DNA from 4 places in the Bradyrhizobium sp. LCT2 genome. Region 3 is predicted to be linked to each of the others. Evidence: predicted binding sites of a transcription regulator. Region 3 holds the regulator's gene; each other region holds the start of a gene.

Region 1 (2,187 bases), 2.4 Mb from region 3:
CGCCTACATGCTCTCGCTGCGCGGCGAGGCCGAGGAAGCCGGCGCGGCCTTCGCGTTTCACACCCCGCTGATCCGTGCCAAGGCGGCCGCCGGCGTGATCGAGGTCGAGGCCGGCGGCGCGGCACCGATGGCGCTGCAATGCAGCCTCCTCGTCAACGCTGCGGGCCTCGCGGCGACAACGGTGGCGCGCAATATCGACGGCATGCCGCTGGACCGGATTCCGCCGGCCTATCTGGCCAAGGGAAATTACTTCAGCTGCAACGCCAAGGCGCCGTTCTCGCACTTGATCTATCCGGTGCCCGAGCCCGGCGGCCTCGGCGTGCATCTGACGCTGGACATGGCGGGGCAGGCGCGTTTCGGCCCTGACGTCGAGTGGATCGAGACGATCAACTACGAGGTCGATCCGTCACGCGCCGAGCGCTTCTATCCGGCGATCCGGAGATACTGGCCGACGCTGCCTGACGGCGCGTTGATGCCGAGCTATTCGGGCATCCGCCCGAAGATCGTGCCGCCGGCGGTCGCCACGCAGGATTTCCTGATGCAGGGTCCGCGCGATCACGGCGTGGCAGGCCTGATCAACCTGTTCGGCATCGAATCGCCGGGACTGACGTCCTCGCTCGCGATCGCCGATCACGTCGCCGAGCTCGCAAATATCTGAAGCGTCTTCAAGCGAAGCGGATACCACTTCGCGCAAAGAAGAAAACGCGTCCAAACAAGAAGCCGGAGCTATTTCCGTTCCGATTCCGTCGGAACGGAAATAGCTCCGGAAGCCGCGCAAATGTCCTTGCGCGGCTTCGCATCTTCCAACAGGGATGAGCGCAACAGCACTCACCCCTGCCTGAAGGGGTACGATCAAACTCTACGCTGAATACGGGGTTTACTAGTGAAGCGTGTCGCCAGTGTGCTTCAGACGCTCGATCTGGTCCTTGACCATCAACTTCCGGCGCTTCAACTCAACAATTTGCAGGTCGTCTGTTGAAAGGTGCACGAGAGCTTCGTGCAATTCGTTTTCGAGAGTTTTATGCTTCCGTTCCAATTCAACCAGATGTGCCTGAATTGTCATTCGAAACCTCCTCGGTAGGGGTGACCTTGGATTCGATCCGGACGACGAAGTGTACATCACCGATTCGTTCTGTCGATGGATATCCGTCGTCGCCGTGTCATTTTTGAAAATTCATATGTAACGAAGCGTGAGTAAGGAACCGCGCTGGGAAAAATCCATGATATCAATGCGCTTGCGCAGCGCCGCAGCGAACCGTTGAAATATCTTGCGAGAGATCGGTGAGCGACGGCCCGAGATCGCTTGCGGTCACGGCGCGCAAGGACGATAATTTCCACAGGGCATCCACAGCCTTAATCTCACGACTATCGGTTTTTCGGCCACCGCAGACATGACCCATGAAGACGAGAGCGAACTCGAAGCCGAGCTCGCCCGGTTGCAGCAGGAACACCGAGATCTCGACGCGGCGATCGATGCACTGCATCAATCGCCTGCCCCCGACCTATTGCGGTTACAGCGGCTGAAGAAGCGCAAGCTGTTGTTGCGCGACCGCATCGCCTTCATCGAAGACCAGATCACGCCCGACATCATCGCCTGATCCCCAGCGGGCTTTTCGCGGCGGGGCGAGCCGGGTGAATCCTCTTGACTCCAAAAGAACAAAATAGGAACATTCAAGCGCCAGACGCCCCCAGGAAACGCCCCAGAGAAACGCCCAAGGAACCTAGCAAGGACAACGCAGATGTCGGCAACCGCCCTTTTGGACAACAGCCATTATGAACAGGCCTGCGATCAGGCGATCGCGATGTGCGACGGCAATCTGCGCAGCACCATCAAGGCGCTGATCATGGCCAACGAATATCTGGAGGCGGAGCTCGAGGAATTGCAGGCGGCGATTTCAGCCGGCTGCATTCCGGAGACCTCTCGCAGCAAGGCGCGGAGCAGCGCCGCCTGATGTTGATGATCGGAGCAACGCCATGTCGGACGTCACCTACTACGTTGCAATGCCCTTCCTGATCGATGACGACGGATCGCCGGTCGCGGGCGCCGCGGAGGAATGTCAGTCCTCGACGGCCGCACTGCGGCGCGCCGAAATTCTGGCGCGCGGTGCCGGCCACATCGGCGCGGTCGCATTTTGCCGCAGCGGCGATCCCATGACCGGCGAATTCGGCGACGCGACGCTGCTGCGC
Region 2 (2,187 bases), 1.4 Mb from region 3:
CGGCGTTGATATCGTTGGCAAAGGCGTCGGTCTTGACGCCGGTCAGGCGGGCGCGGGCGAACGAGGCCGAGCCGTAGCTGGCGATATGGATGTTGCCGGCGCGCTGGCCTTCGATGACGGCGGCGTAGTCATTGGCGATGCGCAGCGTGACCTTCACGCCCAATTCCTTGGAGAGATAGCTCATGAACGGCGCCCAGCGCTCGGTCACGCCCGAGGCGTTTTCCGCCGGAATGACCGCGAAGGTCAGCTCGGGATATTTGGCTTTCCAGTCGTCGGCGGAGGCCGAGGTCGTGAATGCGAGCGCGGCGGCGCCGGCAAGAACTAATCTGCGAGTGATCATGATACCCTCTTCATCGGTTGGGGTCGGTTGACGCAAAAATTGGCAACGACAGAAGCGATGCGGCTCAGGCGGCGGCCGCCGTTCCAAGCGCCGGAATGCCTTCGGGCGCCGGCACGGGCGAGCCGCCCATGACGTCGGTGGCTTCGAGATCGTAGAGCTCGCGCGCGACGTGATCGGTCAGCGCAGACGGTGCGCCGTCGAACACGACACGGCCCTGCGCCATCCCGATCAGGCGGTCGCAATAGCTGCGCGCCAGGTCGAGCGAATGCAAATTGCAGAGCACGGTGATGCCGAAATGCTTGTTGATGCGCAGCAGCGCATCCATCACGATCTTGGTGTTGCGCGGGTCGAGCGAAGCGATCGGCTCGTCGGCGAGAATGATGTCGGGCTGCTGCACCAGCGCGCGGGCGATCGCGACGCGCTGTTGCTGGCCGCCGGAGAGCTGGTCGGCGCGCTGCGCGGCGAGCGCGGCGATATCGAACTGTTCGAGCGCGGACATCGCCAGCGCCTTGTCGTGTTCGGGCCAGGTCTGCGACAGCGAGCGCCAGGCCGGCATCGTCGCGAGGCGCCCCATCAGGACGTTGGTGAGAACATCGAGCCGACCGACGAGGTTGAACTGCTGGAAGATCATCGCCGAGCGCGCCCGCCACTGCCGCAGCTCCCTGCCGCGCAGCGCGGTGACGTCGAGGCCGTCGAACAGGATGCGGCCCTGCGTCGGCGTCACCAGGCGGTTGATGGTCCGCAGCAGGGTGGACTTGCCGGCGCCGGATCGTCCGATCACGCCGACGAATCCGCCGGGGGAAATTTGAAACGAAGCGTCGTCCACCGCGGCTTTTGCGCCAAAGCGGCACGTCAGACCTTCAACCACCAGCATGCAGGGCTCCAGAGTAGCTGGGACCCACCGCTAACGCCGACGCTTGACACTTGTGTGACATGCACGTTGCGGTGCGGCGATCCAACACACCTCATCCCCTGTCATCGCTGCGTCATGACATTGTCATCGAGCCGCTCGAAGAGGAATGCCCGCCCTCACGCTTCGGATACGACATGGCCGGCAAAGCCCTTTCAGTCCAACCGACCATCGATCCCTCGGCCAAGCTGCACGAGACCCGGCTCGGCGCCTATACCGAGGTCGGCGCGCGCACGATCCTGCATGAAGTGACGATGGGCGATTACTCCTATGTCGTGAACGATTCGCAGATCACCTACACCACGATCGGGAAATTCTGCTCGATCGCGGCGATGACGCGTATCAACCCCGGCAATCATCCGATGCATCGCGCGACGCAGGCGCACTTCACCTATCGTTCCAGCGCCTACTTCCCCGGCGAGAGCGACGACACGGAGTTCTTCGACTGGCGGCGCCAGCATCACGTCCATATCGGCCACGACGCCTGGATCGGCCATGGCGCGATCGTGCTGCCCGGCCGTAACATCGGCACCGGCGCGGTGATCGCGGCCGGCGCCATCGTCACCAAGGACGTGCCCGCCTACACCATCGTCGCCGGCAATCCCGCGCGGATCGTAAGGCGGCGCTTCTCGGAAGAGATCGCCGGACGGCTTGCGCGGCTCGCCTGGTGGGACTGGGATCACGACAAATTGCGTGAAGCCCTGCCCGATTTCCGCAGGCTCGGGATTGAAGATTTTCTCTCCACGTATGAAGCACGGGCACACTCCCCTGCCAGCAAACGAAGCGCGGTCGCGTGACAGACATTTTCCTTGAGGGCGGCCGGGCCCTGATCGGCACCGAGTTGGTCGAGACGTCACTCAGCGTGGCCGGAACGGACATCGCACGGGTCGATGCCGCCCGTGGCCGGGCTCGGCTCGCGATCGATGCGCGCAATCTG
Region 3 (2,187 bases):
CGATCTCGACCGCCAAGGTCGAGGAGCTGATCCAGGAATTGTCCGAGAACTACACGATCGCGATCGTCACCCACAACATGCAGCAGGCGGCGCGCGTCTCCGACAAGACCGCGTTCATGTATCTCGGCGAGCTGATCGAGTTCGACGACACCAGCAAGATCTTCACGTCGCCGAGCGACCGGCGCACGCAGGATTACATCACCGGCCGGTTCGGCTGAGGAGACGGGACATGGGTTCTGAACATACCGCAAAGGCCTTCGACACCGACCTCCAGGAGCTCACCCGGCTCGTCGCCGAGATGGGCGGGATCGCCGAGCGCATGATCGTCGATTCCGTCGACGCGCTGATCCGCCGAGACGTCGCGCTCGGCCAGCGCGTCGTCGCCACCGACACCGAGCTCGACGCGCTGCAGAAGCGCATCGAGGAGCGCGCCGTGCTCACCATCGCCCGCCGCCAGCCGATGGCGGTCGATCTGCGCGAGATCGTCGGCGCCATGCGCGTTGCGACCGATCTCGAGCGCATCGGCGACCTCGCCAAGAACATGGGCAAGCGCGTCGCGGCGCTGGAGACGGATTTTCATCCGCTCAAGCTGTTCCGCGGCCTCGAGCACATGACCGACCTCGTGCAGCAGCAGGTCAAGTCGGTGCTGGACGCCTATGCCGCGCATGATCTGCCGGCGGCGATGGCGGTGTGGAAGGGCGACGAGGAAGTCGACGCCATCTGCACCTCGCTGTTCCGCGAGCTCCTCACCTACATGATGGAGGATCCGCGCAACATCTCGTTCTGCATCCATCTGATGTTCTGCGCCAAGAACATCGAGCGGATCGGCGACCACGCCACCAACATCGCCGAGACCGTGTTCTACATGATCGAGGGCCAGGCGATCACCGACAAGCGGCCGAAGGGCGACATGACGACCTTCGCCACGACGGTCCCGAATACCTGAAGACTTAAGGAGCGACGACACCATGGGCGCACGCATTATGGTGGTTGAGGACGAGGAAGCTCTCACCGAGCTTCTCCGCTACAACCTCGAAGGCGACGGCTATGATGTGGAGACGGTGATGCGCGGCGACGACGCCGACACCCGCCTCAAGGAACACATCCCCGATCTGATCGTACTCGACTGGATGCTGCCGGGACTGTCAGGCATCGAGCTGTGCCGCCGGCTGCGGACCCGGCCCGAGACCAAGCAGCTCCCGATCATCATGCTCACCGCGCGCGGCGAGGAGAGCGAGCGGGTGCGGGGTCTTGCGACCGGCGCCGACGACTACATCGTCAAGCCGTTCTCGGTGCCGGAGCTCCTGGCGCGCGTGAAGGGCCTGCTGCGGCGCGCAAGCCCGGAGCGGCTCGCAACGGTGCTGGCCTATGGCGACATCGAGCTCGATCGCGACAAGCGCCGCGTCGCGCGCTCGGGCCGGCCGATCGACCTCGGCCCGACCGAATATCGCCTCTTGGAGTTCTTCCTGGAGCATCCCGGCCGCGTGTTCTCGCGCGAGCAGCTGCTCGACAGCGTCTGGGGCCGCGACATCTACATCGACGAGCGCACCGTCGACGTCCACATCGGCCGCCTGCGCAAGCTGCTCAATCTCGGCCGCGAGCAGGATCCCATCCGCACCGTCCGCGGAGCCGGCTACGCGCTGGATGATCGCTTTGCGAAGGCGGAGCAGACGTAAGCTAGGGGCGAGTTGGTTTGGCGAGCTGTCGCCACGATATCGGTGTCGTCCCGGCGAAGGCCGGGACCCATAACCCCAGGGCGCAATTGTTTGCGCGACAAGGGTAACTCCGTGTCCCCGTAACCACATCTGCTGGTGGTTATGGGTCCCGGCCTTCGCCGGGACGACATCGGAGTGTGTCGATCCGTCATCGCGTGACGGCGCCGTCTTTGCAATCAGCTAGAGCGACAAACTCACCGCGAGGGCTTCGCCGGTGCGCGCCGGCGATCCGCGGCGGGCTGATATGCCACGCGCGAGTGCTGCGCGCAGTAGGGCAGGCCCGACAGCGCCCTGCCGCCGCAGAAGAAGAAATCCGGGCTCGAGGGATCGCCGACCGGCCAGTGGCAGGTCGCCTCGTTCAGCTCCAGCAGCGACAGCCGCTGGCTCATCGGCACCACGTTGTCGTAGGTGACCGGTTCGGCCTCCACCTCGACCTCGAAGGCCTGCGCCAGCGCGGTGTTGCCGCGCGCAA
Region 4 (2,187 bases), 400 kb from region 3:
CGACGAAAACCGACAACATCTTCATCGGCGTCGGCAATGACGGCACCTTCCGCAAGCTCGCCAAGGAGATCGGCAAGCCCGAGCTCGGCACCGATCCGCGCTTTGCCCGCAACAAGGACCGCATCGCCAATCGCGAGGCGCTGCGCGCCGAGCTTGCCGCGGTGTTCAGCCAGCACGAGGCCGAGCCGCTCTGCAATCGCCTGCTCGCGGCGGGCCTGCCCGCAGGCCCGGTGCAGAAGATCGACCAGGCGTTGACGAACCCGCACACGATCTACCGCGGCGATATTATCGAGAAGGACTGGTACAAGGGCGTCGCCTCGCCGATCCGGCTCGATCGCAGCAAGCCGAGCCTGCGCCGGCTGCCGCCGAAATTCAGCCAGCACTCGGCGGAGGTGCTGGGCGAGTTCGGATATTCCAAGGCCGAGATCGACGCGATGGTCGAGAAGGGCACGGTCTGCGGCCTCGAGCGCAAGCGCTAGGGCAACGATGCTGCGCTCCCTCTCCCCCCTGCGGGAGAGGGTTGGGGAGAGGGTGTCTCCGCAATGGGACAATCCCCCAGAGGAGAGAGCCCTCACCCCCGCGCCTTCGGCGCGACCTCTCCCGCAAGCGGGAGAGGTTTTGGAGCCCGCGGCCTGATCGTCGACCTCACACGAGCAATGCCGCACTGCGGCGCGACCCACGCGTGTGCAGCGCGAACGGACGAGGCTGTCCGCGTCGCATTCGCCTATTTGACGGCTTCCCTTTTCCAGCGCTTGCCGCTTTCGTTTCGGCCGCTTACACAGTCATGTGAACGTCATATGGCGCTGCTAGCGCAAGCGCTTCTTTATTGACGGCCAAGGGAGGTTTTCTTGATGGCACTTCGACACTTTGGGGCGGCTGCCGCATTTGCAATCACGGTCGGCATGTCGGCCTCGCCGGCCCTGGCCGTGACCGAAATCCAGTGGTGGCACGCGATGACCGGCGCCAACAACGACGTCATCGTCAAGCTTGCCACCGACTTCAACGCGTCGCAGAGCGACTACAAGGTCATCCCGACCTACAAGGGCAACTATCCCGACACGATGAACGCGGGCATCGCCGCGTTCCGTGCCGGCAACGCGCCTCACATCATGCAGGTGTTCGAAGTCGGCACCGCGACCATGATGGCCGCGACCGGCGCCGTGAAGCCCGTCTACAAGCTGATGGCCGACGCCGGCGAGAAGTTCGATCCCAAGATCTATCTGCCCGCCATCACCGGCTACTACTCCACGTCGAAGGGCGAGATGCTGTCGTTCCCCTTCAACTCGTCCTCGACCGTGATGTGGGTCAACCTCGACGAGTTCAAGAAGGTCAACGCCGAGATCCCGAAGACCTGGCCCGAAGTGTTCGAGGTCGCCAAGAAGCTGCACGACAACGGTCATCCGACCTGCGGCTTCTCCGGCTCATGGATCACCTGGGTCAACCTCGAGCAGCTCTCCGCCTGGCACAACGTGCCGCTCTCGACCAAGGCGAACGGCCTCGACGGCTTCGACACCAAGCTCGAGTTCAACGGCCCGCTCCAGGTCAAGCATCTCGAGAAGCTGGTCGAACTTCAGAAGGACAAGACCTACGACTACGCCGGCCGCACCAACACCGGCGAAGGCCGCTTCACCTCGGGTGAGTGCGCGATCTACCTGACGTCGTCGGCCTTCTTCGGCAACGTCAAGGCACAGGCCAAGTTCAACTTCAACGCCGTGCCGATGCCCTATTATCCCGACGTCAAGGGCGCGCCGCAGAACTCGATCATCGGCGGCGCCTCGCTCTGGGTCATGGGCGGCAAGTCGGCCGAGGAATACAAGGGCGTCGCAAAATTCCTGACGTTCCTCTCCGACACCGATCGCCAGGTCTACATCCACAAGGCCTCCGGCTATCTGCCGATCACCAAGGCGGCCTATGAGAAGGCCAAGGCCGAGGGCTTCTACAAGGACCAGCCCTATCTCGAGACCCCGCTGCTCGAGCTGATCAACAAGGAGCCGACCGAGAACTCGCGCGGTCTGCGCCTCGGCAACATGGTGCAGCTGCGTGACGTCTGGTCGGAAGAGATCGAGCAGGCGCTGGCCGGCAAGAAGACCGCCAAGCAGGCGCTCGACGCCGCTGTCGAACGCGGCAACACGATGCTGCGGCAGTTCGAAAAGACCGCTGTGAAGTGAGGCATTGAAGCGGCAGGCC

What was found. The regulator PhoB, encoded in region 3, activates phosphate uptake and scavenging genes when phosphate is short. The targets are predictions, from matches to a motif close to TGTCATNNANCTGTCAT.
Region 1: EI171_RS40520 (YdcH family protein) is a predicted target of PhoB. The motif match lies at 1,148-1,164, and genes of this name have one in related genera.
Region 2: phnC (phosphonate ABC transporter ATP-binding protein) is a predicted target of PhoB. The motif match lies at 1,325-1,341, and genes of this name have one in related genera.
Region 4: ugpB (sn-glycerol-3-phosphate ABC transporter substrate-binding protein UgpB) is a predicted target of PhoB. The motif match lies at 781-797, and genes of this name have one in related genera.

Annotation. Positions count from the first base shown of each region.
Region 1 covers NZ_CP034432.1:8,579,444-8,581,630, forward strand. Annotated here, with positions in the region: gene EI171_RS40515 (NAD(P)/FAD-dependent oxidoreductase) at 1-658, shown strand, start outside; gene EI171_RS40520 (YdcH family protein) at 881-1,063, opposite strand; gene EI171_RS40525 (YdcH family protein) at 1,392-1,598, shown strand; gene EI171_RS40530 (hypothetical protein) at 1,740-1,952, shown strand; gene EI171_RS40535 (hypothetical protein) at 1,975-2,187, shown strand, end outside.
Region 2 covers NZ_CP034432.1:155,563-157,749, forward strand. Annotated here, with positions in the region: gene phnD (phosphonate ABC transporter substrate-binding protein) at 1-340, opposite strand, end outside; gene phnC (phosphonate ABC transporter ATP-binding protein) at 405-1,214, opposite strand; gene EI171_RS01605 (chloramphenicol acetyltransferase) at 1,388-2,047, shown strand; gene EI171_RS01610 (alpha-D-ribose 1-methylphosphonate 5-triphosphate diphosphatase) at 2,044-2,187, shown strand, end outside.
Region 3 covers NZ_CP034432.1:1,544,924-1,547,110, forward strand. Annotated here, with positions in the region: gene pstB (phosphate ABC transporter ATP-binding protein PstB) at 1-218, shown strand, start outside; gene phoU (phosphate signaling complex protein PhoU) at 230-946, shown strand; gene phoB (phosphate regulon transcriptional regulator PhoB) at 969-1,676, shown strand; gene EI171_RS07915 (GcrA family cell cycle regulator) at 1,910-2,187, opposite strand, start outside.
Region 4 covers NZ_CP034432.1:1,148,781-1,150,967, reverse strand. Annotated here, with positions in the region: gene EI171_RS06185 (CaiB/BaiF CoA-transferase family protein) at 1-479, shown strand, start outside; gene ugpB (sn-glycerol-3-phosphate ABC transporter substrate-binding protein UgpB) at 852-2,168, shown strand.